DNA from 2 places in the Photobacterium sp. CCB-ST2H9 genome. Region 1 is predicted to be linked to the other one. Evidence: predicted binding sites of a transcription regulator. Region 1 holds the regulator's gene; the other holds the start of a gene.
The links. The regulator CRP, encoded in region 1, controls carbon source genes, mostly activating them, when cyclic AMP is high. The targets are predictions, from matches to a motif close to TGTGANNNNNNTCACA.
Positions count from the first base shown of each region.

Region 2: the regulator CRP is predicted to act here: its motif matches at 2,933-2,948, upstream of L4174_RS02690 (CTP synthase).

Region 1 covers NZ_CP100425.1:299,869-314,639, forward strand. Annotated here, with positions in the region: gene L4174_RS01290 (ExeM/NucH family extracellular endonuclease) at 1-1,451, shown strand, start outside; gene L4174_RS01295 (aminodeoxychorismate/anthranilate synthase component II) at 1,559-2,134, shown strand; gene L4174_RS01300 (aspartate aminotransferase family protein) at 2,538-3,755, shown strand; gene astA (arginine N-succinyltransferase) at 3,885-4,901, shown strand; gene astD (succinylglutamate-semialdehyde dehydrogenase) at 4,919-6,376, shown strand; gene L4174_RS01315 (DUF1338 domain-containing protein) at 6,413-7,207, shown strand; gene L4174_RS01320 (hypothetical protein) at 7,307-7,516, opposite strand; gene crp (cAMP-activated global transcriptional regulator CRP) at 7,699-8,331, opposite strand; gene L4174_RS01330 (OsmC family protein) at 8,606-9,010, shown strand; gene L4174_RS01335 (YheU family protein) at 9,044-9,265, shown strand; gene L4174_RS01340 (phosphoribulokinase) at 9,392-10,261, shown strand; gene L4174_RS01345 (hydrolase) at 10,318-11,289, opposite strand; gene L4174_RS01350 (PLP-dependent aminotransferase family protein) at 11,314-12,714, opposite strand; gene L4174_RS01355 (LysE family translocator) at 12,845-13,447, shown strand; gene L4174_RS01360 (TIGR02444 family protein) at 13,482-13,955, opposite strand; gene L4174_RS01365 (ABC transporter ATP-binding protein) at 13,942-14,771, opposite strand, start outside.
Region 2 covers NZ_CP100425.1:566,827-581,597, reverse strand. Annotated here, with positions in the region: gene eno (phosphopyruvate hydratase) at 1-1,126, opposite strand, end outside; gene L4174_RS02690 (CTP synthase) at 1,207-2,850, opposite strand; gene mazG (nucleoside triphosphate pyrophosphohydrolase) at 3,021-3,836, opposite strand; gene relA (GTP diphosphokinase) at 3,922-6,147, opposite strand; gene rlmD (23S rRNA (uracil(1939)-C(5))-methyltransferase RlmD) at 6,212-7,549, opposite strand; gene barA (two-component sensor histidine kinase BarA) at 7,706-10,483, shown strand; gene acpS (holo-ACP synthase) at 10,562-10,945, opposite strand; gene pdxJ (pyridoxine 5'-phosphate synthase) at 10,945-11,676, opposite strand; gene recO (DNA repair protein RecO) at 11,673-12,383, opposite strand; gene era (GTPase Era) at 12,392-13,297, opposite strand; gene rnc (ribonuclease III) at 13,294-13,968, opposite strand; gene lepB (signal peptidase I) at 13,979-14,771, opposite strand, start outside.

The DNA.
Region 1 (14,771 bases):
AGTCGCAGCTGAAAGTTGCCAGTTTCAACGTACTGAACTTCTTTACCAGTGACAGCGATATCGGCGGCGCGCTGAATGCGATGTGTAAAGACCAGGCCGATGCAGACTCAGAGAAAGGCTGTAACCGTGGTGCGAAAACCCTGGATGATTTCCAGCTGCAGCGCACCAAGATCGTGAATGCGCTGACGGCCATGAATGCGGATATCGTCGGCATCATGGAAATGGAAAACAACGGTTTCGGCAGCGACAGCGCTCTGGCGAATCTGGTGTCGACTCTGAACGAGCAGTTCACGGATCCGGCGGATCACTACAGCTACATCACCATTCAGGAAGCCGATCTGAACAAAGGTCAGTTCTTTGGCTCTGATGCCATTATGGTGGCGATGATTTACCGTCCGGCGAAGGTAGAACCAGCCAAAGCCGCTGAGGTGATCCGCATGCCGGAACAGCATCTGGCCGGTACCAGTCCGAAGGGTGAGGAAAAGCAACTGGACAAGTACCAGCGTGACAGCCTGATGCAGGCGTTCGTGCTGAAAGGGATTCCGGGCGCCAAACCGCTGACGGTGGTTGTGAACCACCTGAAATCCAAAGGCTCAGGCTGCTATGAAGATTGGGTGAGCGGTGAGTTTGACAGCGATCCGGCGGATATGCAGGGCCACTGTAATGCCTTCCGTGTGTCTGCGGCGATGGTGCTGTCTGACGCGCTGAAAGATGTTGAGGGCGACCTGCTGGTTCTGGGTGACATGAACGCCTACGCCAAAGAAGATCCAATCCGTGTGCTGACGGACTACGATCCGGCTGCGGCGGAGCGTAAGATCATGTCGGCGTCCGGCACCTCTGTTGCCGGGAAAGTCCTGCATGAGCAAGGTGTTGAAGCCGGAAAAGGTGCCGGTCTGGTGAATCTGGCCACCAAAGGTCATGACCAACTGGCTTATTCCTACAGCTACGACGGCGAGCTGGGCAGCCTGGACCATGCGCTGGCGAGTGCATCTCTGGCTGACAAAGTCGCGGGTATTGAAGAGTGGCACATCAACTCCGTTGAAAGCACCCTGTTTGAGTACTCAGGCAAGTACTCCGGCAATCTGGCTAAATCAGAAGGACCGTACTCCGCGTCTGACCATGATCCTGTGGTGGTGAGCTTGCGTTATCCGCAGCCGGGGAACCGTGGTTTCCAGCTGACCTTCAAGAACAAGAGTTTCCACCCGGTGTATCCGGTGTTCAACCACTGGTACTGGGACAGCACGCAGTTCTGGCTGATGCCGGGTCAGCAGCGCCGCTACCGTGAAGATAATCTGTTCCTGAACCATGTGGGCATTCGTGCCGGTGATGCGGTCAGCCTGAGTGTGCTGGCTTACGGGGTATTTGAAATTCCTTGTACTTATGCGCCACTGCGTCTGACCGGCCGTCTGAAGGCGGTTTATAACGGCGAATCTTGCCGAATGAAACATTAATCCCATCCATCTCTGCAGTAAATAAGGCAGGCAGGAGGGAATCCTGCTTGCCTTTCTCTCTCCCTGTTGCAAAATAGGGCGCCGATTTTCTCAGGGCAGGGATACTTATGCTGTTGATCATTGATAATTACGACTCTTTTACCTACAACCTTTACCAGTACTTCTGCGAACTGGGGGCCGAGGTTCAGGTGGTCCGTCATGATGAAATTGATCTGGCCGGTATTGAAGCCCTGTCTCCAACCCATCTGGTGATTTCTCCCGGCCCGTGTACACCGGATGATGCCGGTATCTCTCTGGCTGCCATTGAATACTTTGCCGGAAAACTGCCGATTCTGGGCGTTTGTCTGGGCCATCAGGCCATGGCGCAGGTTTTTGGTGCCAAAGTCGTGCGCGCCCGTCAGGTCATGCACGGAAAAACCTCACCCGTAGCGCACAACAATCACAGTGTCTTTGCCGGGCTGAACAACCCGCTGACGGTCACCCGTTATCACTCGCTGGTGGTGAAGGCCGAGACCCTGCCGGACTGCTTTGAAGTGACGGCCTGGACCGAACGCGACGGCGAGCCGGATGAGATCATGGGAATTGCTCACAAAACCCTGCCGCTGGAAGGGGTGCAGTTCCACCCGGAAAGTATTCTCACAGAGCAGGGTCACCAGTTGCTGGCTAACTTCCTGCGTCGCTGAAATTCATCTCTGATTTTCGGGTCAATTAAGGGCTCAGGCCTTGTCAAACGGGGCCTGGCTAATGACCCATTAGCCATTCTTATGCCTGTTTTTGGCCGTTTTTCGCGGTCTCACAAGCGCGATCTGTATCACTTTTCTTAACATTGACCTAAATTTTTTCATCATTGCCAGGCCGCAATCTTATGCAGTTGGCCAAATCCTGTACAGGGGCATTGATTCCTGCGGGGAAAAACACCTTCCCTCAAAATCGGCTTAATAAGTTTTCCGACTTCACGCATAAATATGTATCCGTAGCGGGGATCTTTGGCCATTGTGCCTCAGGAAAAAACATTTTCTGCTATTGGAATCGGTTAAAATTATGTAAATACTATGCGCAAAGCGATATACACAGAAGGAAAGTATGATGGCGACGGAACAAAAAGTAGGACGTCAAACCTTTGATGAGGTCATGGTACCTTGTTATGCCCCAATGCAAATCATCCCGGTGAAAGGGAAAGGTGCCCGTGTGTGGGACCAGGATGATCGTGAGTACATCGATTTCGCCGGTGGTATCGCGGTGAGCTGCTTGGGCCATTGCCATCCGGCTATGGTATCAGCGCTGAAAGAGCAGTCTGAGAAGATTTGGCACCTGAGTAACGTCATGACCAATGAGCCGGCACTGCGTCTGGCGAAAAAACTGACTGAAGTCAGCTTTGCTGAAAAAGTATTCTTTGCGAACTCCGGTGCAGAAGCGAACGAAGCTGCACTGAAACTGGCGCGTCGTTACGCGGCAGACAAATTCGGTCCTGAAAAAGACGAAATCATTGCCTTCAAACAAGGCTTCCACGGCCGTACGTTCTTCACCGTGACTGTCGGTGGTCAGGCGGCATACTCTGACGGCTTTGGTCCTAAGCCTCAGTCTGTCACTCACCTGCCTTACAACGATCTGGAATCGCTGGCTGCGCACATCTCTGACCGCACTTGTGCTGTCATGATGGAGCCGCTGCAGGGCGAAGGCGGTATCGTTTCTCCAACGAATGAATTCATTCAGGGCGTTCGCGAGCTGTGTGACAAACACAACGCGCTGCTGATCTTTGATGAAGTTCAGACGGGTAACGGTCGTACCGGTGAGTTCTACGCGTATCAGGGTCTGGGCGTTACGCCAGATATCCTGAGTACGGCGAAGTCTCTGGGCGGTGGTTTCCCGATTGGTGCCATGCTGACGACCACTGAACTGGCACAGCACCTGAAAATTGGTACACACGGTTCAACTTACGGCGGTAACCCGCTGGCATGTGCAGTAGCAGAAGCTGTGGTTGAAGAAGTGACCAAACCAGAAGTTCTGGCTGGCGTGAAAGAGCGTGAGCAGTGGTTCCGTGACGGCATTGAGAAAATCAATGCGCAATACCCAATCTTCTCTGAAGTGCGTGGTAAAGGTCTGCTGCTGGGTGCAGCGCTGAACGAAGACTGGCAGGGCCGTGCACGTGACGTGCTGCTGGCTGCCGGTGAAGAAGGCCTGATGGTTCTGGTTGCAGGCACCAACGTTGTGCGTTTCACACCATCATTGGTGATTGAGAAAGCCGATGTTGAAGAAGGGATGGCGCGTCTGGAACGTGCAATCGCGAAGCTTTACAACAAATAAGATGTATCAGGGCCGGTTGGATTGCCGGCCCTGCTTAACTGCCCCGGAAATACCGGGGCTGTTTTTAGAAGAGAAAGACAGATTTACAGTTAGCAACCTGTGTTGCTACCTGCATCAGGAGGGAGTTCGATGCTGGTTATACGTCCCATTACAAAAGCTGATTTACCTGCACTGATGACGTGCGCCGAAGAATCAGGCCACGGTTTCACATCACTGCCGGTCAATGAGGAGATCCTCAGTAAGCGGATCGCTCATTCAGTCGAAAGCTTTCATAAAGACGTGACTGAACCTGGCCCGGAAGGCTACCTCATGGTGGCGGAAGACACTGAGACAGGTGAAATCGCCGGTACCACAGCCCTGGAAGCGGCCGTCGGTCTGGACAACCCGTTCTATACTTATCACCTCAGCACACTGGTCCATAACTCACCACATCTGGACGTGCACAAAGTGCTGAAGGTTCTGACATTTGGTAATGATTACACCGGTGTGAGTGAGCTGTGCACCCTGTTCCTGCGTCCGCAGTGGCGTCAGGGGCTGAATGGCAGACTGCTGTCCAAGTGCCGTTTCCTCATGCTGGCTGAGCACCGCCAGCGCTTTGCAGACACTGTGATTGCAGAAATGCGTGGCGTGTCCGATGAAAATGGCAACTCTCCGTTCTGGGAGTGGCTCAAAGAGCACTTTTTCTCCATTGAGTTTACGGAAGCAGACTACCTGACAGGGATTGGCCGGAAGGAGTTCATTGCAGATCTGATGCCGAAACTGCCGATTTACGTCAACCTGCTGAGCAAAGAAGCGCAGGCGGTGATCGGTCAGGTGCACGACAACACTCGTCCGGCACTGAAGCTGCTGGAAGCGGAAGGCTTCGTCAACCGTGGCTATGTGGATCTCTTTGATGCCGGCCCAACGGTTGAGTGCGATCTGCGCCATATCGAATCTGTCCGTGCATCTCAGCGTTGTACGGTCGAAATTGGTGAGCACCACAGCTCTCATAACTACATCATCAGTAATACCAGTTTTGCCGGATTCCGTGCCACGGTCGGTAAAGTTGCACTGGATGGTGAACGTAATCTGGCCATCATTTCTCCGGAAATGGCCAAGGTGTTAGAAGTGAAAAACGGGGATCAGGTTCGCCTGATCGCCCAATAACTAGGGTGGAATACAAGATGACACAATGGATTGCAGGTAACTGGCAAGCCGGTCAGGGTGACGCGATGCAGTCGCTGAACCCATTCAGTGGTGAAGTGATCTGGGAAGGCAAGAGCGCAACCGCCGAGCAGGTTGAGCAGGCTGTTGCCAGCGCCCGTGAGGCTCTGACCAGCTGGCGCAAAACCAGCCTGGCTGAGCGTCAGGCCATTGTTGAGCGCTTTGCTGCCCTGGTCAAAGACAACAGCGAGCTCATTGCCCGCACGATCTCGGAAGAGACCGGTAAACCTCTGTGGGAAACCCGCACTGAAGCCGGTGCCATGGTTGGCAAGATTGCGATTTCTGTCCGTGCATATAACGAGCGGACCGGCGAGCGTGAAAAAGACGTGGCTGGTACCAAAGCGGTGCTGCGTCACCGTCCGCTGGGCGTGATGGCTGTTTTCGGTCCATACAACTTCCCGGGACACCTGCCGAACGGTCACATCGTTCCTGCACTGCTGGCCGGAAACACTGTGGTTTTCAAACCGTCTGATCTGACGCCGAAAGTAGCGGAAGAAACCATCAAACTGTGGGAACAGGCGGGTCTGCCTGCTGGTGTGATCAACCTGGTTCAGGGCGCACGCGCCACCGGTGAAGCACTGGCACAATCTGCCGGTATCGATGGCCTGCTGTTTACCGGCAGTGCGAATACCGGTCACATCCTGCATCGTCAGTTTGCCGGTCAGCCTGGCAAGATGCTGGCACTGGAAATGGGCGGGAACAACCCGATGGTGATCTCCAAAGCTTACGGCGATCTGAAATCGACGGTTTACACCATCATCCAGTCGGCGTTTATCAGTGCCGGTCAGCGTTGTACCTGTGCCCGTCGCCTGTATGTACCTGAAGGTGCTGAAGGGGATGCGCTGATTGCTGAACTGATTGCGGCAACCAAGGCCATCAAAGTTGACGGTCCGTTTGCTGAGCCACAGCCGTTTATGGGGCCGCAAATCTCTGTGGTCGCAGCCGATAACATCATTGCTGCGCAGGAACGTCTGCTGAGCATGGGTGGTGAAGCGCTGCTGAAAGCTGAGCGTGGTCAGGGTGCCATCGTGACTCCGGGTATTGTTGAAGTGAGCAAGATCGCCGAGCTGCCGGACGAAGAATATTTTGGTCCGTTGCTGCAGGTGGCACGTTATCAGGAGCTGCCTCAGGCTGTTGAGATGGCAAATGACACCCGCTATGGCCTGTCTGCCGGTCTGGTTTCGACTGACGACAGCGAGTGGCAGTACTTTATCGATCATATTCGCGCCGGTGTTGTGAACCGCAACCGTCAGCTGACGGGTGCCAGCGGTGATGCACCGTTCGGTGGTCCGGGTGCGTCCGGTAACCTGCGCCCAAGCGCTTACTACGCCGCGGACTACTGTGCGTATCCAATGGCATCCATGGAAGGAGAGGCAACCGAACTGCCTGCTCAGCTGTCTCCGGGGATCCAACTGTAACTATTGCTTAACCCGTATTGACGAGGGAACCGCAACATGGAAAGAGTGGAAAAACTGTTTGATGCCCTGTGGCAGGACTACACAACCCGTCTTTGCCCTTCGGCCGCTCAGGTGCACGATCTGCTGACAGAGGAAGAGCCTCTGCTGAACGATCACATTGCCCTGCGTACGTTCAATCTGCCGGGTGTGAGCCTGGATGTGCTGGCTGCACCATTCATTGCGATTGGTTACAAGCCGTGCGGAACGTATCACTTCGAGCAGAAGAAACTGTATGCGGAGCACTTTGAGCATCCGAACCCGGCTGCACCGAAAGTCTTTATCAGTGAACTGCTGGTCGGACAGTGCTCGGCGGATCTGCAAAATACCGTGCGTGAGCTGGTGAAGCAGATTCCTGATGGCGCAATGAAGGATGGTGCTTTCCTGTACGGTGGCCGTTTATGGGATCTCGATTACGCGACCTATGAGAAGCTGGCCGAGGAAAGTGAGTACGCGGGTTGGGTTGCTGCCCACGGTTATGGTGCGAACCATTTTACTGTCAGCGTAAATCAGCTGGAGCAGTTTGCGGAAGTTGCAGAGGTGAACAGCCTGCTGCGCCACAACGGCTTCACCATCAATGAATCGGGTGGTGAAGTGAAAGGTAGTCCGGAAGTGCTGCTGGAGCAGTCATCAACGATGGCTGATCGGGTGGAAGTCCGCTTTACCGATGGTATCCGTTCAATTCCAGGCGGTTTCTATGAGTTTGCCAAGCGGTATCTGCAGGAGAACGGGGAACTCTACCCGGGCTTTGTGGCTGCGTCGGCGGACAAGATCTTCGAAAGTACGAATATGTAAGACAGGTATCTTTGCTCTGTCATTAAACAGCGGCCTCTGGGCCGCTGTTTTTTTATCTGGGGGGGCTGAATGCCATATCTCGTGCTGTGAGAGGGCTTGTCAGTGCTGTTGATCCAGCGGTTGCATCCAGTCATCCGATTCACTTGGGGGGCTGGTCAGACACAGGTAGGCTTCCTGCTCCAGGAGCTGCCGGGGAGACTGAAAACCTGTCATTTCAACCGAGGCAGAGAGGAAACGTCCTCTGGTTACGACAGGGCGCGGGGGAAGCTGATTGTGCTGGGCATTTGGGGCAAAACGTTCGATATCCATATCTGCACATCCACATAGTACTGATACGCCAAATGTAGCAACAGAGGGATGGAAGGCAACTGAAAAAATGTGAAGTGTCCTGAGAAAACAGCTGTAATCACAGGGTATGCCCGGCAGAAATAAAAAAAGCCGCGTTTGCGGCTTTTTATTGTACTCACATTGGCTGCATCACCGGAGAGTGATCAGCGTGTTCCGTACACAACGATGGTTTTACCGTGGGCAGAAATCAGGTTCTGCTCTTCCAGCATCTTCAGAATGCGGCCAACGGTTTCACGGGAACAGCCAACAATCTGGCCGATTTCCTGACGGGTAATTTTGATCTGCATGCCGTCCGGGTGAGTCATGGCATCCGGTTGTTTTGCCAGATTCAGCAGGGTCTGGGCAATACGGCCAGTCACGTCCAGGAATGCCAGATCACCGACTTTCTGGCTGGTGACTTGCAGACGGCGTGCCATCTGTGCGGACAGACGCATCAGGATATCCGGATTAACCTGGATCAGCTGACGGAATTTCTTAAAGGAAATCTCAGCCACTTCACATGGTGTTTTCGCACGAACCCAGGCAGTACGCTCCTGGCCTTCTTCAAACAGGCCCAGTTCACCAATGAAGTCGCCCTGGTTGAGGTAAGACAGGATCATTTCCTTACCTTCTTCATCCTTGATCAGAACGGCGACGGAACCTTTGACAATGTAGTAGAGGGTCTCTGCTTTCTCGCCAGCATGGATCAGTGTACTCTTCGACGGGTACTTATGAATGTGGCAGTGAGAAAGGAACCACTCCAAAGTTGGATCTGTTTGCGGTTTACCTGGAACCATATTACTAACTTCCTCTGCAGTGTGTTGCCCAACAACGTCATTCCTTGCATTGGGGTTGGGTAGAACAATACTATTGTTTGCCAACTAGCATATTCAGTCAACGGCTGGGCTGCAAGCGCATGTGAACATTCAGACCAAGAGTTTAACTTTTTTCGTCATGCATTGCTTGATATTGCGCGGGGATAAATGAACATTTTGGACACTTTACTGTGCACATGATCACACCGTTGTGACTTAGTGATAAAATCCGGGTTTTTGTAGTAAGGAGTAACGCATGCAATCACGTGTGAAATGGGTCGAAGATTTGACTTTTATCGGCCAGTCTAACTCGGGCCACAGTGTGGTCATGGACGGGAACGGCGGCAGTAAAGCGCCCAGCCCGATGGAACTGGTCCTGATGGCTGCCGGAGGCTGCAGCTCGGTGGATGTGGTCGATGCGCTGAAAAGTGCCGGTCAGGCGATTACCGCCTGTGAGGCACAGATTGATTCCGTGCGCCGCGAACAGGCACCGCGTTATTTCACCTCGGCCAATCTGCATTTTGTCGTCACCGGTCATCATCTCGATGACGCTCAGGTTGCCAAAGCTGTCAGCGATTCACTGGAAAAGTACTGCTCCGTGTGCCTGATGCTGGGCAAAGGCGTGACCCTGACTCATTCTTACCAGATTGTCGCGGCATAAGCCGTTGTCATCTGGGTTAATCAGGTAAGTTGTATGATCATTCCCTGGCAAGATATCGATGCTGAAACGCTGACCAACCTGATTGAACACTTTGTCCTGCGCGAGGGCACCGACTACGGTGAGCAAGAGCTGAGCCTGGCGCAGAAAGTGGACAAGGTACGCCAGCAATTGGCGGCGGGAGAGGCCGTGATTATGTATTCCGAATTGCACGAAACGGTGGATATCAAACTACGTCGCTCGCTTCGCACAGAATAAAGCTGCCATACTCAGAGGTGACAGCAGAAAACGGAAGCTGGCGCCGACGGATGCGGTCGGATGCTTGACTGCATCCATTTGCCCTGTTAATAACTGATTCCGTTTGGATAAACGACAAGGTATGTCATGTCTGCAAAACACCCAATCATTGCAGTAACAGGTTCCTCCGGAGCAGGAACGTCCACCACTTCGGAAGCTTTCCGCAAGATGTTTAATATGCTGAATATCCATGCGGCATGGCTGGAAGGGGACAGTTTTCACCGTTTTACCCGTCCGGAAATGGATGTGGAGATCCGCAAAGCCAAGGAGCAGGGGCGCCACATCAGTTATTTTGGCCCGCAGGCGAATGACTTTGCGCTGCTGGAAAACTTTTTCCGTCAGTACGGCGAAGACGGCAGCGGAAAATACCGCCGCTATCTGCACACGTTTGATGAAGCCGTGCCCTATAACCAGATGCCGGGCACTTTTACGCCCTGGCAGGATCTGCCGGAAAATACCGATCTGCTGTTTTATGAAGGCCTGCACGGCGGCGTCGTGGATGGCGATGTCAATGTTGCACAGCACGTCGACCTACTGATTGGCATGGTCCCGATTGTGAACCTGGAATGGATTCAGAAAATCGTGCGGGATACCCGCGATCGCGGCCACTCCAGAGAAGCAGTGATGGAGTCCATCGTCCGTTCAATGGATGATTATCTCAATTACATTACTCCGCAGTTTTCCCGGACCCATATTAACTTCCAGCGGGTGCCGACGGTTGATACCTCCAACCCGGTCAGTGCGAAAGCCATCCCCAGTCTGGATGAGAGTTTTGTGGTGATCCGTTTCCGTGGCATCAAGAATGTTGATTTCCCGTATCTGCTGGCGATGATCCAGGGCTCGTTTATGTCGCGCCATAATACGCTGGTGGTGCCGGGCGGGAAGATGAGCTTTGCGATGGAGCTGATCATGCGGCCGCTGATCCAGCAGCTGATCGATACCGGGAAAATCGGATAACCGGGCCTCATTGAAAAAACGCCTGTGCAGGTTTGCCAGGCGTTTTTTGTTTCAGGTTAACCCCTGAGTTTTTTTTGAAACCAGGCCGGTACGGTCTGGTCCAGCCAGAACGTCGGCTCGCGCCAGCTGCCGCTGATAAAACCGACATGGCCCCCGTATTGGGTCAGGTGATACTCGATATGGGCAGGCAGCGGCTGTGTCGGGATGACTGCCGCCGTCATGAAAGGATCGTCAGCGGCATGAATCACCCGCAACGGGGTCTGTACCTGCGCCAGTTTTCCCAGTCCGCTGCAACGTTGGTAGTAGTCGGCCGCATCAGCAAAGCCATGCAGCGGCGCTGTGACGGTATCGTCAAACTGTCGCAGCGATGCGATTCCAGCAATCTGTTCGGTCTGAAAGGGCAGCAGGTCCGGTAACGCAGCCATTTTTTTCAGCATATTTTTCTTCATGGAACCGAGCAGGTAGCGCTGGTAGACCCGGGAAAACCCCTGTTCAATCCGGGACGAGCAGGCTGACAGATCCAAGGGCGGAGAAATGACCTGAGCTGCGGTCAGTCCGGATGCTTCGCCGGTTTCAGCCAGATAGTTCACCAGCATATTACCCCCCAGAGAAACTCCAACCGCCAGCAATGGATGATGCGGAAAACGTTCGCGTAACTGGTCGATGAAGTAACGTGCATCACTGGTTTCACCGGAGTGATAGCTCCGGGCCTGACGGTTAATTTCCCCGCTGCATCCGCGGAAATGCATCATCACACCCAGCCAGCCCTGCTGTCTGGCCGCAAAAAGCAGACTGTGCGCATAAGGGCTGTGGAAACTGCCTTCCAGCCCGTGAAAGAGGATCATGATTGGCATGTGTGCCGGGTGCTGCTCGGGCGCGGCCGTCCAGACCAGGTCGAGAAAATCATCGTCCGGGGTCTGAATCCGCTCCGTCAGAGGTTCGAACAGGGCCTGACGACGGAACAGTCGTGGCAGAATGGTTTGCAGGTGTGCGTTGCGCAGGCCGGTTGCGGGCTGAAAGTGCTTCATGGTGTTCTCCAGCTGTTCTGACCGTCAGAGCGGGAAATCCGGGTAAGGCGACTGAGTCAGCAGCTCAGCCAGAATCGCCAGACCCTGTTCAAGTTTATCATGACTGTGCGGCGCACTGATGGCCAGACGCACTGCCTGCTGAATTGTGCTGCCCGGCGGCGTGAACAGTTCAGCGGATTTGACCACCACATCCCGGGCTTCGGCGGCAGTAACGAAGTCACTCAGGCGCCAGTGATCAGGCAAGGTCAGCCAGGCGTGGAAGCCCGGTAACTGATACTGAACCTGATACGGCTCCAGATAGCGTTCGAGCAGTCGGGCTCGCTGCTGCATGTCTTGCCGGATCTGCTGTAATGCCCGGTCGGCATCTCCCTTACGGATCAATTCGCAGGCCAGTGCACTGAGCAGCGGGCTGATCATCAGGCAGTGATGGTGCAGCGCCGTGTTCAGTCGGGTCTGATGTTTTAACGGAACCTGGATGTAGCCAAGCCGCAGGCCGGGTGCCAGACATTTGGAGAGGCTGCCGAAGTGGATCACCTGCTCGCTGTCGAGATTGACCAGAGGCGGCGGTGTCTCTGACGGTAACAGGCCGTTGACATCGTCTTCAATGATCAGCACCTGATGACGGCGGCAGACTGCCAGTATGGCTTCACGCCGTTCCCGGCTCATGGTGGCCGCTGTCGGGTTTTGTAGGGTGGGCGTACAGTACAGCATCCGCGGCTGGTACTGACGGCAGGCTATCTCCAGACTGTCTGGGAGCAGGCCTTCTGCATCCATCTCCACGGCTTTGACATTCATCTGCATCTGTCGGGCCAGTCCGAGAAATCCGGGATAACTCACCTGTTCGGTCAGCAGGGTATCGCCGCTGCGGCAAAAAACAGACAGAACGAGCTGAATTGCATGTTGCGCCCCGGACGTGAAATGCATCCGGGCGGGATCGAGCTGGACGCCGTGTGTACTCAGCCAGTGGCTGATGACCTCACGATGCGCCGTCAGACCTTGCGGGTCCTGATACAGCATTAGATGATTGAGCAGATCCGGATGCTGACTCAGCGTCTGCATGGCGCTGGCCATCATCGCAGATCTGTCGATTGCAGGCGGAATATTATAACCGAAATTACATTCGTCCGGTGCCTGGTTCGGATAGCTGAACACCCAGTCCGGGCGGTTGCGCGGGCAGACATATGTCCCGGCGCCGACTCTGGCTTCAACCAGCCCCCGTCGTTCGGTTTCCGCGTACGCTCGGGTGATGGTGCCAACCGTCACGCCGAGACGATCGGCCAGTGCGCGGTGAGTCGGCAGTTTGCTGCCTGCAGCCAGATGTCCGGATTCGATTTGCTGCGCGATAGCCTCGGCCAGCCGGCGGTAAATCGGACGCCCGTCTTCGCTCTGCCGGAGAAAGGCTTGCTGAATTGTCTCAATTGTCATGGTGACAATAAATCCTTTGATTCCAATTTATCCCCTTGTTAGGCTGCATTTTGACCTTAATTTTGGTTGATATGCAAGCTCAACATTAAATTGTATCGATACAATAAGAATTATCTTCATGGAGTAAAACATGAACATTGAATGGCAGTTTTTGATTTCACTGATGGCATTCGCTGCGACGATGACGGGGACCCCGGGGCCGAACAATATGATGGTCACCGCTTCAGGGGCGAATTTTGGCTACTGGCGGACGATCCCGCACATCCTCGGGATCGGTTTCGGTCTGGTCAGTATGATTCTGCTGGTGGCCGCAGGGCTCGGGGTAATTTTTGTCCGTTATCCGGTTCTGCATGAGGCACTGCGCTGGCTGGGGAGCGCATACTTGTTGTATCTGGCCTGGAAAATTGCCACGGCAGGCGGAAAAGTTCAGGTGGATGACCACGATGCCCGGCCGATGTCTTTTGTCGCAGCAGCGATGTTTCAGTATGTGAATCCGAAGGCGTGGATGATGTCAGTGACTGCGATCAGCACTTTTACCTCTGCAGGTGAGGCTTTCTGCTCCTCAGCCCTGACTGTGGCGACGGTTTTTTATGTGATTGGGTTTCCCTGTGTGTCGCTCTGGGCCGGATTCGGGACGCTGATTGGTCGCTGGCTGAATCAGCCTCAGGCAAGGCAGCGTTTTAATCTGACGATGGGGACACTGACGGCGGGGTGTGTGGCAATGATTTGGTAAGGCAGATGCCTGCCTTACCCTGATTGAAGAACGGTCAGCCCCGAATCTGTAATGCCAGGTTGTCCGCTTCCAGCCGCTGACAATACTGACCCAGGTTATCGGCGGGTGGCGGCAGAGCCGCTCTGGGTTGCTGAGCCTGATGATTCAGGCAGCTAATCAGATCCTGCTGCTGGTTCTGCTCCAGCATGAGTTCAAAGTCGATCATCTGCTGATAGCCCGCAGAGTCCAGCTGGGGTTTCAGATTGCGGCGTAACTGACGATAAGCCGTCAGTTGTGTTTCGGTTGCAGCCAGAGCCTGCTCCAGCTGGCGGATTTCAGTTGCCGACAGGGCGTACTGCTGGGTATCGAGCCAGTGCAGCAGCAGCGCCAGATTGACGTTTCCCTGAAATTCGTCCTGCAGTTGCAGGCATGCCTGGCTGACGCCTTCTAAGCTGTAGTGCTGGAGGCAGAAGCGCCAGAATAAATCGGCCTGAAAGCCTTGAACCCTCGGGTGATCAGTTGCTGACATTGAATTCCTGCTCCATGCTTTCAAGTTGCTCCTGCAATTCCATCCATGCCATTTCGACGTCTTCCAGCTCATTTTTGGCCTGGCTCTGCGTCTGCAGTGCCTGATTCAGCCGCACCTTGTTTTCGGCTTCGTAAATACTGCCATCGGAGAGTGCCGCTTCAGCCTGAGCCAGAGTCTGGCTCAGTTTCTCCATCTGAGTATCCAGTTTCTCAATCTGTTTCCGCAGCGGTGCGGTCTGTTTGCGGAATTCGGCTTCCAGACGTTTTTGTTCTTTGCGGGAGGCAGCACTGTTGTCCTTGCTGGCTGATTCCGGCTTGGTGGCCTGTTGTTCCCGGCGCTCGTTACGTTGCTGTTCGGTCAGCCATTTGTGGTAATCGTTGAGGTCGCCGTCGAATGGCTCAACCTTGCGGTCATGGACCAGATACAAATCATCGGTCGTCGCCCGCAGCAGGTAACGGTCGTGACTGACGATTACCATCGCACCTTCGAAGGACTGCAATGCCAGTGTCAGTGCCTGACGCATGTCAAGATCCAGGTGGTTGGTCGGTTCGTCAAGCAGCAGCAGGTTCGGACGTTGCCAGACAATCAGTGCCAGCACCAGACGGGCTTTCTCTCCGCCGGAAAACGGGCCGACCAGGTCCAGCGCTTTGTCGCCTTTAAAACCGAAGCTGCCGAGGTAATCACGCAGCTGCTGCTCAGTGGATTCCGGGGCCAGACGACTCATATGCTGCAGCGGCGTTTCGTCCAGTCGCAGGGTTTCCAGCTGATGCTGGGCAAAATAGCCAATTTTCACGCCCTGTGAGTAGGTCAGATCAC
Region 2 (14,771 bases), 270 kb from region 1:
TTTCACCAGAACGGTGAGAGATCACGGCAGTGTAACCCGCGTCTTTCGCCATCTTGATCGCAGCCAGGGTTTCAGTCAGAGAACCGATCTGGTTGAATTTGATCAGGATAGAGTTCGCGATACCTTTCTCGATACCTTCTTTCAGGATCTTGGTGTTGGTTACGAACAGGTCGTCGCCCACCAGTTGCAGTTTGTCGCCCAGCAGTTCTGTCTGGTGCTTGAAGCCATCCCAGTCAGACTCGTCCAGACCGTCTTCGATAGAAACGATTGGGTACTGGTTCGCCAGATCCTGCAGGTAGAAGTTAAACTCTTCAGAAGTGAAGATTTTACCTTCGCCTTTCATGTTGTAGTGGCCCGCTTCTTTGTCATAGAACTCAGAAGCCGCACAGTCCATCGCCAGAGTCACGTCTTTACCCAGAACGTAACCAGCCATTTCGACTGCTTCTTTGATTGCAGCCAGTGCCGCAGCGTTAGATTCCAGGTTTGGTGCGAAACCACCTTCGTCACCCACAGCAGTGTTCAGGCCTTTCGCCTTCAGAACTTTCGCCAGGTTATGGAATACTTCAGCACCGATACGCAGCGCTTCTTTCAGCGTTTTTGCGCCAACTGGCTGAATCATGAATTCCTGGATGTCTACGTTGTTGTCTGCGTGCTCACCACCGTTGATGATGTTCATCATTGGCAGAGGCATAGAGAACTGGCCCGGAGTGCCGTTCAGCTCAGCGATATGCTCATACAGAGGCATGCCTTTCGCAGCAGCGGCTGCTTTTGCGTTTGCCAGAGATACCGCCAGGATTGCGTTTGCACCGAACTTAGATTTGTTTTCAGTGCCGTCCAGGTCGATCATGATTTGGTCGATGTCGGCTTGTGCTTTCGCATCTTTACCAACCAGTGCCTGAGCAATAGGACCATTCACCGCTTCAACGGCTTTCAGTACACCTTTGCCAAGGAAACGAGATTTGTCGCCGTCACGCAGTTCCAGTGCTTCACGAGAACCGGTAGATGCACCAGATGGCGCCGCAGCCATACCTACGAATCCGCCTTCCAGGTGAACTTCCGCTTCAACTGTTGGGTTACCGCGTGAGTCGATAATTTCACGACCCAGAACTTTAACGATCTTAGACATTGTGTTTCCTCTTGCTTTATTTTGATTTAAAAAAGCGAAAAAAAAGCTGTCGCACTCCTGTGCAACAGCTATTTGTAATCTTAGCTGTTTTCCAGCTCGCCGCGCTGGTGCTGACCAGCCGCCTTCACGAAGCCTTCAAACAACGGATGCCCGTCACGTGGGGTCGAAGTGAACTCAGGGTGGAACTGAGCCGCAACGAACCATGGGTGATCCGGCACTTCAATAATTTCGACCAGTTTCTTGTCTGCGGACAGGCCGGAGACTTTCAGACCAGCTTCTTTCAGCTGAGGCAGCAGATTGTTGTTCACTTCGTAACGGTGACGGTGACGCTCATGAATGGTCGCACTGCCGTACAGTTCACGGGCTTTGCTGCCTTCTTCCAGATGACACAGCTGAGAACCCAGACGCATAGTACCGCCCAGATCAGACGCTTCAGTACGTTCTTCAACGTTCCCTTCGCTGTCAACCCACTCAGTGATCAGACCCACAACCGGATAAGGGGATTTCGCATCAAACTCAGTGGAGTGTGCACCAGTCAGGCCAGCCACGTTACGAGCGAACTCAATCAGAGCCACCTGCATGCCCAGACAGATGCCCAGGTACGGAATTTTGTTTTCACGCGCATACTGCGCTGTCATGATCTTGCCTTCAACACCACGGCCACCGAAGCCGCCCGGAACCAGAATTGCGTCCAGGCCTTCCAGCATTTCAACGCCTTTCGACTCAACGTCCTGTGAATCAACATATTTGATGTTCACAGACAGACGGTTTTTCAGACCGGCATGTTTCAGCGCTTCGTTGACTGACTTGTAAGCATCTGGCAGCTCGGTGTACTTACCGACCATACCGATCGTCACTTCGCTGGTTGGATTCGCTTCTTCATAAATCACGCGTTCCCACTCGCTCAGATCAGCTTCTGGCGCAGTAATGCCGAAACGCTGACAAACCAGCTCATCCAGACCCTGAGACTTAATCAGCTGAGGGATTTTGTAGATGGAGTCGACGTCTTTCATCGAAATCACAGCTTTCTCAGGCACGTTACAGAACAGTGCAATCTTGGCACGTTCGTTCGCAGGAATCATGCGGTCAGAACGGCAGATCAGCACGTCTGGCTGAATACCGATAGACAGCAGTTCTTTCACTGAGTGCTGAGTTGGCTTGGTTTTCACTTCACCCGCGGCAGCCAGATATGGCACCAGCGTCAGGTGAGTAAAGATGGCACGCTCACGGCCCAGCTCAACCGCCAGCTGACGGATCGCTTCCATGAATGGCAGGGATTCGATATCACCCACAGTACCGCCCACTTCGACAATCGCAATGTCGTGGCCTTCGGCACCGGCAATCACACGCTCTTTAATCGCGTTTGTGATATGTGGGATCACCTGGATGGTCGCACCCAGGTAGTCACCGCGACGCTCTTTACGCAGTACGTCTTCATAAACACGGCCTGCGGTAAAGTTGTTGCGCTTGGTCATCTTGGTACGAATGAAACGCTCGTAGTGACCGAGGTCTAGGTCGGTCTCTGCACCGTCTTCCGTAACGAATACTTCACCGTGTTGAATGGGGCTCATCGTACCCGGATCAACGTTGATGTAAGGGTCTAGCTTCATCATGGTCACTTTCAGACCACGGGCCTCTAAGATGGCCGCTAGTGATGCTGCAGCAATACCTTTACCTAGGGAGGATACAACACCGCCCGTCACAAAAATGTAATTCGTTGTCATGTTAAACCTGGAAGATTTGGTGTAGAGGATAAAAAGTATCTGGACGGGAAATTAGTATACCAGACACATTTTATTGCCACAACGTGAAAACTATCACAGTATAGACGACAGGTTTTTGTCCCAAATCAAGCCCAAATGCCTTGACGGTTTAAATGCAAGCCGGTTAGCGCTTACTCCCCCGATTGGCTCAGTTTTTCCTTCTGTTTAACTTTTTCCCACTCTGCATCAAGCTCATCCAGTGAGCAAGTATCTACGCGTTTTCCTTGTTCCAGGACACTTTGTTCTACTGCGCGAAAGCGGCGTTCGAACTTTCGGTTGGCCCGGTGCAGCGCCATTTCCGGCTTCACTTTCAGGTGACGGCTGAGGTTCACCACCGCGAACAGCAGATCCCCGATCTCTTCCTCAATTCTGTCCTGATCAGGGATGGCCTGATGGGCTTCTGCCATCACCTCATCCATTTCTTCCTGCACTTTTTCGACGACCGGGCCCAGCGTTAGCCAGTCGAAACCATATCTCGCACAGCGTTTCTGGATTTTATCGGCACGATTCAGTGCGGGCATGGCTTTGGGGATATTCGCCAGAATGCTGTCGTCCAGCCCTTTTTCTGCACGCTCTTTGGCTTTTTCCGCTTCCCAGTTGGCGTGAATGGCTGCTTCATCTTCAAAACGCTGGTCGGCAAACACATGCGGATGACGCCGGATCAGCTTGTTGTTGATTCCGCTGACGATATCATCAAATTCAAACAGTCCCTGTTCTTTCCCCAACTGACTGTAGAAAATCACCTGAAACAGCAAATCCCCCAGCTCTTCCTTCACTTCAGCCCAGTTTTCTTCAGCAATCGCATCCGCGACTTCGTAAGCTTCTTCCAGGGTATGCGGCACGATTGAGGCAAAATCCTGCTTGAGGTCCCAGGGACAACCGCCGTCCGGATCCCGCAGTTTTGCCATAATAGCCTGCAATGTGTTGATGGGGGCTTTCTCGCTCATGATGACCGTATCCTGCTCTGTTCATAAAACGAAGCGGGCCGGTGCCCGCTTCTGCTGAATGGTTAATCTCGTGAATCTGCCAGATTCAGTGTAACCGTCTGGCCTCGACCACATCTTTGACCTGTTCCAGCCGCTTGAGGACCCTGCCCAGCGTATCCAGGTCAGTCAGTTCGACATCAAAATCCATGATTGACATCTGCTTTCTGAAATCAATCCGGCTCTTCACACCGGCAACCTTGACCTTCTCGTTATGCAGCGTGTTCGTCAGATCTTTGATCAGGCCATTGCGTTCAGATGCCGTTACCCGCACTGTCAGCGCGTAACGCCCTGCAAAACTGCCGCCCCAGACCGTGTTGATGATTCGCTGCGGCGCTACATGACGCAATTCTTCCAGCTGTTCGCAGTCACTGCGGTGCACCGAGATCCCCCGGCCCTGAGTCACAAAGCCTGCAATGTCATCACCGGGGATCGGCTGACAACAGCGCGCCAGATGCGTCATCAGGTTATCGACCCCTTCCACGACCACTGCATCACGCTGCGGTTTTTTCTGACTGGCCTTGTTACTCGCTTCCGTCAGGCGCTCCAGCAATTGCTGATCTTCTTCTTCCGCGGTCGGTTTGTTCACCAGCGCATTGATGTGGTTGATCACCTGATTGATACGCAGGTCACCGCTCCCGACACCCGCAAAGAGTTCGTCGGTTGAATTCACGTTGAAGCGTTTCAGAGCATAAGCTTCGGCGTCTTTCATCGTCGCGCCGATTTTGTGCAGTTCCTGCTCCAGGATCTCCCGGCCGGCCGCAATATTCTTGTCTCTGTCCTGCTTCCGGAACCAGGCATGCACTTTGGCACGGGCACGGCTGGAATTCACAAAGCCCAGGTTCGGATTCAGCCAGTCACGGGACGGATTGGGTTCTTTCTGGGTGATGATTTCCACCTGATCACCCATTTGCAGGTGATAGGTGAAAGGTACGATACGTCCTTCGACTTTGGCACCGATACAGCGGTGTCCCACTTCTGAGTGAATGTGGTAAGCAAAATCCAGCGGGGTCGCATTCTGCGGCAGGTCCACCACATCCCCTTTGGGCGTAAAGGCATAAACCCGATCGTCGAACACCTGACTGCGCAGTTCTTCGAGCATTTCGCCCGAATCGGACATCTCTTCCTGCCAGGCCAGCAGTTTCCGCAGCCAGTTGATTTTCTCATCATAGGCGGAATGAGCACCGGACGACGTGCCGGACTCTTTGTATTTCCAGTGCGCAGCCACGCCCAGTTCCGACTCTTCGTGCATCTGCTTGGTGCGGATCTGGATTTCAATCGTTTTGCCTTCCGGACCAATCACCACGGTATGAATCGACTGATAACCGTTCGGTTTCGGGTTCGCGACATAGTCGTCGAATTCTTTGGGCAGATGACGGTACTTGGTGTGAACTACTCCCAGCGCGGCGTAACAATCCTGAAGCTGGTCAGCAATAATCCGCACCGCACGCACGTCAAACAGCTCATCAAACGCCAGGCTCTTCTTCTGCATCTTGCGCCAGATGCTGTAAATATGCTTCGGCCGGCCATGTACTTCGGCTTTGATGTGCGAGGCTTTCATCGATTCATCCAGATCGGCCACGAAGCGTTCGATGTACTGTTCACGGTCAATCCGGCGTTCAGCCAATTGCTTGGCAATCTGCTTGTAGGTCTCCGGGTGATTGTACCGGAAGGCGTAGTCTTCGATTTCCCACTTGAGCTGACCAATCCCCAGACGGTTCGCCAGCGGCGCGTAGATATTGGCACATTCGCGCGCAGCAGCACGGCGTACCGCATCCGGCTCGTCTTTCACTTCGCGTAAATGACAGATCCGCTCAGCCAGTTTGATAACCACGCAGCGGAAGTCGTCTACCATCGACAGCAGCATCCGGCGGATATTATCCACCTGCGCCGATTGTGCCGCGCCTTCTTTGATGGCATTCAGCTGGCTGATAGCAGCCATCTGTTTGACCCCTTTCACCATGTACAGGATCGACTGGCCGTATTCCTCTCTGACCTCATCACTCTTGTAGAGCCCGGCCTCGACCAGCGGGAACAGCAACGCAGCAATCAGGGTATCGGCATCCATACTGAGCATCACCAGGATTTCGACCATCTCCCGGCCACGCCACAGCATCTGACTGGCAACAGCCTGATTATCCAGATGCGCTTCACAACGCTGATAGGTTTGGATCAGACGGTTCGAGGTTGTACTGTCCTGTAACAGGCTTTCTGCCCAGGGCACCAGCTCAAATTGAACGTTTTCCTTTAAATGCGCACCGCGAACTGCGACCATGATTCTGTCCTGTATTTCGTAGTTACGGATGGATACCTGTCACCTTTCAAGTCAGTGCCTGAATTCAGGCACGGGTAAACAGGGCCATCGATTCCAAATGTCCGGTATGGGGAAACATATCCAGCATCCCCAGGCGTTGCAACTGATAGCCTTGCTGCAACAGTACCTGACTGTCCCGCGCCAGCGTTGCCGGATTGCAGGACACATATAAAATATGGCTGGGTGACAAAGCTGCCACCTGCGTCATCACGCCTGCCGCTCCTGCACGGGCCGGATCCAGCAGGACTTTATCAAAGCCTTCATGCGCCCAGCTGAACGACGCAATTCCGTCTTCCAGATTGCCCTGATAAAAAGCAGTATTTTTCAGACCGTTCAGCGCAGCATTCTCACTGGCACGCTGCACCATGGCATCCACGCCTTCAACGCCTACCACTTCCCGCGCTCTTTTGGCCAGCGGCAAGCTGAAGTTACCCAACCCGCAGAATAAATCCAGCACCCGGTCTTCAGGCTGCACATCCAGCCATGACATCGCCTGTGCGATCATCTGTTCATTGACCGGCCGGTTGACCTGAATAAAATCCTTCGGTGAAAACGCCAGCCGGAGTCCTTCCACTTCGTAATACGGCGCATCGCCGGTCAGCTGAATCACTTCATCAGGAGCGGGTGAAAGGAATAGCATAACACGTTGATTGTCAGCAAATTGCTGAATCTTCGTCATATCCGGGTCAGAAAATGGTTTCAGATGCCGGATCAGGACCACCGGGCCGTTATCCGCTTCCACCAGCTCCACATGCCCGAGGTTACGCCGTCCCTGCAGGGAGTTCAGCATTTCCCGGAGCGGCGGCAGCAGATCATTCAGCGATGCGGCCAGCACCGGGCAATGTGCGATGTCGACAATGTCTTTGCTCTGTTCCTTGCGAAATCCCAGACACAGCCCCTGACCCGGCTCAACTCTCAGGCTGAAACGCGCACTGCGGCGATACAGCCATTCCTGACCCGTCACTGCGCTGTCCTGAGTCAGAACCGCGGTTTTTTCCTGCCCGTCAGCGAGGGCAAATTTTGCCATCAGCTCTCCCAGCGACTGACGCTTTGCATCAACCTGAGCAGAATGAGAGAGGTGTTGCAAGTTACAGCCACCGCACTGGTCATAAACCGGGCACTGCGGTGTAATGCGTTCCGGGCTGTCTGTCAGCCGTTTGATCACTTTCGCTCGGGCGTATTGTTTTTTGTTTTCAGTGAGCTGAACCAGTGCGCGTTCGCCGGGCAGCAACCCCGGAATAAACACCGGTTTGCGGTCAAGGTGGGCAATCCCCGCGCCCAGGTGATCCAGGCGGGTCACAGTAACTTCTTTGTGCTTGGTGTCGCTGACAGTACGTTTCGTCGGCTTAAAAAAGCGTGCCATAATGTTGTAACTCACGGTGTTTTGTCGCCTTTTCAGGGCGATGCCGCAGAGACTTCAATTGTCGCTGCGGGAAAGATTCATTAAGCTAAGGGCTGGAACATGCTTGCGTGGCCAGCATAGGCCGCAATTCTCCCACAGAATCGATTTCTTGTAACCATGACCAAATACGGACTTCGCGCCCGGGTTTTCACCCTGACATTAGCACCAACCCTGATCATTGGCCTGCTATTGAGCGCATTTTTTACCCTGAGCCGCTACCGGGATCTGGAACATCAGCTGGTGGCAACCGGGACCAGCATTATTGAACCGCTGGCAATCTCGACCGAATACGGGATGGCTGATCACAACCGTGAAGCAGTCCGGCGCATTATCAGCTACGCGCACCGCAAGCATTCCGACATTGTACGCAGTATCGCCGTCTTCGACAGCAATAATGAGCTTTTTGTCACTTCAAACTTCCACCGGAATTTTGAAGCCCTGATGTTCCCGGATGACAAGCCGATTCCTTTTCTGCCCGATATTGTCGTCAATGACACCACGATGATCATGCGGGCACCGATCCTGACTGAAGCCCAGCAAAGTAACCTCTCAGCACCGGGCTTTCAGGCCAAGGCGCTGGGCTACATTTCGATTGAAATGGACATGAGTCCGCTGCGGCTGCAACAGTATCAGGAAGTCTTCACCGCCCTGATGGTCCTGTTGCTGGGTCTGATCCTCTCCGGCCTGTTCGCCTATCGCCTGATGCGGGATGTCACCCGGCCGATTTCCCACATGATCAGTGTCGTTGACCGTATCCGCCGCGGCCACCTGGACGTTCGGATTGAAGGAGAACTGCTGGGCGAACTGGATAACCTGAAAAACGGGATCAACGCCATGGCGATTTCCCTGTCGGATTATCACATCGAGATGCAACAGAGCATCGATCAGGCCACTTCCGATCTGCGTGAAACTCTGGAGCAGCTGGAGATCCAGAACGTCGAGCTGGATATTGCCAAAAAGCGGGCACAGGAAGCTGCCCGGGTGAAATCAGAATTCCTGGCCAACATGTCCCATGAACTGCGCACCCCACTCAACGGCGTCATCGGCTTTACCCGTCAGATGCTGAAAACCCGGCTCAGTGCCAGCCAGCATGATTATCTGCTGACGATTGAAAAGTCGGCCAACAACCTGCTGACCATCATCAATGACATCCTCGACTTCTCGAAACTGGAAGCCGGAAAACTGCTGCTGGAAAACATTCCGTTCGACTTTACCGATTCTCTCGATGAGGTGATGAGACTGCTTGCACCAAGCGCCCACGAAAAAGGACTGGAATTGACGCTGCGAGTCGATCCGCGGATTCCAACCGGCCTGATTGGGGATCCGCTTCGCATCCAGCAAGTACTGACGAACCTGATTGGTAATGCCGTTAAATTTACCGAGCGCGGTAACATTGATATTGCCGTCGAGCTGAAAGCCGACCGAGATGAAAACCTTGAACTTCAGTTCATGGTCCGGGATACCGGGATCGGGATTTCTGAGCGCCAGCAAGCCCAGCTGTTCCAGGCATTCAGTCAGGCCGATGCCAGTATTTCACGCCGGTATGGCGGAACCGGTCTGGGGCTGGTGATTACCCAGAAACTGGTCACCCAGATGGGCGGTGAAATCAGCCTGACCAGCCGACTGCATCAGGGCTCAACCTTCTGGTTTACCTTACGGCTGAATAAAACCGACCTGCCGGTTTCACAGCCGATCGATACCCGCGACCTCAAAGGACGCCACCTGCTGCTGATCGAATCGAACCTGCAGGCTGCCAACGTGTTGCAACAGCGCCTGCTTCAGGCTGGGCTGGAAGTAACCTACCGCGCCGATATGCCGGAAGATGATGTCGAGCATCACGATTTTGCCCTGCTCTGCCTGTCGCCGGGCGAACAGCCGCCGCTGGCGAACATTCTGGATATGGTGTTCAAAGCTGAGCAACTGGCCGATAAGGTTCTGGTGTGTCTGCCGACCACTGAGCTTGCCCTGTCGGAACGCCTGCTGACCGCTGGTGTTACCGCCTGCCTGGGTAAACCACTGGCACAGCGTAAACTCTTCGATGCACTGATCGGCCAGACCGATCAGCTGGAAGAACCGGAACCTTTACCGCTGGCTTCCCCGGCTGATGCGCTGTTACCACTGACGGTCATGGCCGTCGATGATAACCCGGCGAACCTCAAGTTGATCGCAGCCCTGCTCAGTGAGCGGGTCGAAACCGTCATCACCGCAACAGGTGGCCGTAAAGCGGTGGAATATGCCCATCAGAAGGCTTTTGACCTTATTTTCATGGACATTCAGATGCCGGAAATGGACGGGGTCAGCGCCTGTCAGGCCATCCATGAAACCGACCTTAACCATAATACGCCGGTAATTGCCGTCACGGCCCACGCCATGGCCGGTGAGCGCGAACGCCTGCTTCAGGCGGGGATGGATGACTACCTGACCAAACCCATTGAAGAACAGATCCTGCAGCAGATGCTGGCCAAATGGATTCCTCAGCCTCAGAACAACGGGCCTGCCAGCCTCCCGGAACCGGCACCAACCAATTCAGCAGCCCCCGCGCCGGGTCCGCTCAATCAGAATGTCAGCTGGGATTGGGATCTGGCGCTGAAGCAGGCCGCCGGTAAGGAAGATCTGGCCAGAGACATGCTGCAGATGCTGCTCGACTTCATGCCCGAGGTCGAAATGCTGGTAAACGAAGTGCTGGACGGCAAAGAGATTGAGCTGTGGCCGTCGATACACAAACTTCACGGCAGTTGTGCCTACAGCGGGGTTCCGAGGCTGAAAAATCTCTGCTACACACTGGAAACCCAGCTGAAAGCCGGCACGGCAGTCACAGACCTGGAGCCGGAGCTGTTTGAGCTGATTGATGAGATGAACAATGTCGTGAAAGCATCACAGGCCTACCGGCAATAAGCCATCTACATGACAAACAAAAGGCCAGACATATCGCGTCTGGCCTTTTTTTGTTTGTCGCCGGGGTAACCGCGCGCGTCAGTCTGTTTCCAGAATCACGGTAGCAACGGCATAGTGCTTTTCATCAGCAATTGTCAGGTGGACATGACGAACAGCCATCTGCGCCGCCAGTTCAGCAGCTTTCCCGCTCAGCGTCAGTTCCGGTTTACCGCGCTCATTGTTCGTCACAGTAAAATCCTGAAAAGACACACCACAGGCGATGCCGGTTCCCAGCGCTTTAGCAGCCGCTTCTTTGACAGCAAAGCGCTTTGCCAGATAACGGCCAGCCTGTTTGTGCTGGCTGAAAATGGCCTGCTCCTGAGGGGTCAGCACTCTGCGTGCAAAGGCTGCCCCGGTACGCTCAAGCACAAGCTCAACGCGGGCAATTTCCGCAATATCCGTGCCCAGACCGACAATGGCCATTACCAGCGCGCTTCCAGCATCACAGCTTTCATGTCGGCAACCGCTTGGTGCAGACCGTCGAATAGAGCGCGGCCCACAATCGCGTGGCCAATGTTCAGCTCATAGATTTCCGGCAGTGCGGCGATTGGCTTCACGTTATGGTACGTCAGACCATGACCGGCATTCACCTTGATCCCCTGATCGCTGGCGTAGCTGGCTGCCGCAGCAATTTTTTTCAGCTCGGCCTGCTGCTCTGTATCCGTCGTTGCATCGGCATAGTGACCAGTGTGCAGCTCGATATAAGGCGCGCCACAGGCTACCGCAGCATCAATCTGCGCACGGTCAGCATCAATGAATAACGACACCAGAATTCCGGCTGCAGACAGTTTTTCAGTCGCCGCTTTCACTTTGTCCAGCTGTCCGACCACATCCAAGCCTCCTTCTGTGGTCAGCTCTTCGCGTTTTTCTGGCACCAGGCAAACAAACTCAGGTTTGGTCTCCAGAGCAATCTGAACCATTTCATCGGTCACCGCCATTTCCAGATTCATCCGGGTCTGAATCGTTTCACGCAGAATGCGCACGTCACGGTCGGTAATGTGGCGGCGGTCTTCGCGTAAATGAATGGTAATACCATCAGCGCCAGCGCGTTCGGCTACTTCTGCCGCGTGGACAGGATCCGGATAACGGGTGCCACGGGCATTGCGTAAAGTAGCGACGTGGTCAATATTGACGCCGAGCAGTATATTCTTCATGAAGCGGTACTCCTTCCTCTAGGGATAAACAATTCCCTGCTTTTTAATGGTTTGCTGCCAAGATACGGTTTCAGGGCCATCCGTGTAAAGCGCTTTGCAGCCCTGAGCTGATCCTGTGTTTCAAAATGACGGGCGGCAATGGCTTTCAGCTGCCGTCCGGTAAACGTAAGCTGCCCGGCGACGACAGAGGCAATAAACCCCCTTTGCTCCCGGTAGTTATAGGTCATCACATCATCCACAGGCAGGCCACTGCCCGCACAATGCAGGAAATCCACGCCGTACCCCAGATGATCCAATAAAGCCAGTTCAAACCGTCGCAGGGCCGGTTCCGGGTTCTCGGCCTGAGCCAGTTCACGCAAGACATTGAGATAATCAAGAAACAGCGCCGGATACGGCGTCTGTGCTTCCAGCACCCGGGCGAGAATTTCATTCACATACAGGGCGGAATAGAGAATGTAACTGCGCATCGGCAGTCCGATACTGATCGGCTCAGCATGGGTCATGACGGGCATGCTGCCACGACCAGACCATTTGAGAAATAACGGGGTAAAAGGTTGAAGCGCTCCTTTGAGATTGGAGCGCTTGCGGCGTGCGCCTTTTGCCATCAGGCTGATCCGACCGGACTCTTCACTGAAGACGTCCAGGATCAGACTCGTCTCACTGTAGGGACGAGCATGCAGGACAAAACAGCGCTGCAACCCTTCCATCGCTGTCCTTAGAGATCGTCGATATAACCGAGGCTGCGCAAGGCGCGCTCGTCATCTGCCCAACCGGATTTCACTTTCACCCAGAGTTCCAGGTAAACCTTACGTTCGAACAGATCTTCCATATCCAGACGGGCTTCACGGCCGATGGTTTTGATTTTCTCGCCACCTTTACCGATGACCATCTTCTTCTGGCCTTTACGTTCCACAAGAATCAGGCCATTGATATCAAAGCCGTCCGTTTCCGGATTATAGTCAAACCGCTCGATTTCCACGGTCACAGAATACGGCAGTTCCTCACCGGTAAAACGCATCAGCTTTTCACGGATAATTTCAGACGCCATAAAGCGCTGAGAACGGTCTGTCACATACTCTTCCGGGAAGTAGTATTCCCCTTCCGGCAGACTTTCGCGAACGATCTGCTCGACCACGTCGATACCGCCGCCGTGTTTGGCCGAAACCGGTACGATTGCTTTAAAATCCATCTTTTCCGACAGCGCCTGGATGTGCGGGAAAAGATCATATTTCATTTTGACGTTGTCGATTTTATTCACCAGCAAAACAACAGGCAGACCTGTTTTCGCCAGCTTGTTGAGCACCATCTCGTCATCTGGCGTCCACTGGGTTCCGTCGACCAGGAACAACACCAGCTCCACATCAGTCAGAGAACTGCTTGCCGCCCGGTTCATCAGACGGTTGATGGTTCGTTTTTCTTCGATGTGCAGTCCCGGCGTATCGACGTATACCGCCTGAAAGCCGTCGCGGGTGTCCACCCCCATAATCCGGTGACGTGTTGTCTGCGGCTTACGTGAGGTAATGGATAACTTCTGCCCGACCAAACGGTTCAGCAGCGTGGATTTGCCGACGTTCGGACGGCCTACAATGGCAATAAAGCCACAATGGGTTTTGTCTGTCATGATTCTAACTGCTTCAATGCCAGTTCTGCTGCAGCCTGCTCAGCCTTGCGCCGGCTACCGCCTTTTCCAATCACAGGTTTATCCAGCCCCGTGACCTCGCACTGCACAGTGAATTCCTGATTATGTGCTTCACCCTGCACCTTAGTTACAGTATACGCAGGCAACGGCAAACGTCGTCCCTGCAGGCATTCCTGTAGGCGGGTTTTCGGGTCTTTCTGGTTAATCCCGGGCTTAATGGTTTCGAGACGGCTCTGATACCAGCTCAGGACGATGCTGCGGACATGCTCAATATCACTGTCGAGATAAATAGCGCCAATGATAGCTTCCACACAGTCGGCCAGAATCGAATCACGGCGATAGCCGCCACTTTTCAGTTCACCCGGTCCCAGCAACAGGTAATCACCCAGTTCAAACTCCCGGCCCAGTTCAGCCAGGGTTTTGCCGCGTACCAGCGTGGCACGCATCCGGCTCATATCACCTTCATCCACTTTCGGGAAGCGGTGATACAAATCATCGGCAATCACAAAACTCAAAATAGAATCGCCCAGAAATTCCAGACGTTCGTTGTGTGTCCCGTTCGCGCTGCGGTGCGTCAGCGCCAGCGTCAGTAATTCGCTGTTATTAAATTCGTGTCCCAGCTTTCGCTGGAGTCTTTCTACAGGAGATGTCATTTTTTCCCGATCAGTTTATGCCACCGATGCGATTGAATCGCACACCGGTAGGAATCCAAGATGGAAGTACGCTCTCGGCACTTCGTTCAAATTCAAAGCTGATCCAGATCCCGACCGCCTTGCCCACCAGGTTTGCTTCCGGCACGAAGCCCCAGTAACGACTGTCAGCGCTGTTGTCACGGTTGTCACCCATCACAAAGTATTGACCTTCCGGTACAACCCACTCCGCCATGTCTGACGCTGAGTGATATTGATATTTCAGCGTCTGATTCGGCTCCAGCGGATGGATGAGAATGTTATGCTGCACTTCACCCAGCTGTTCTGTGAACTGAATCAGGCGCGTTCTGCCCTGAACAAAATCACTGTCCTGCATATGGGTCATCAGGACTGGCTTACACTCAGTGCCGCCCTGAGGCACGATACAAATCTGCTTGTTGTAACTGTACCGCACGGTATCACCTGGCAGTCCTACGACGCGCTTAATGTAATCTACGCTCGGTTGCGGCGGATATTTGAAAACCACAATATCCCCACGTTCCGGCTCACCGGTTTCTACCATCTTGTGACGGAAAACCGGATCACGCAGGCCATAGGCAAACTTTTCAACCAGAATGAAATCACCCACCAGCAGGGTTGGCATCATCGATCCGGATGGGATCTGGAACGGCTCATAAATAAATGAGCGAAAAACCATGATAATGGCAATCACAGGGAACATTGAGCTGCTTGATTCAACCCAGCTCGGCTGTGGTGCAACCGACTCCAGTGTTTTTGCATCTACCTGACCACCTGCATTTGCAGCG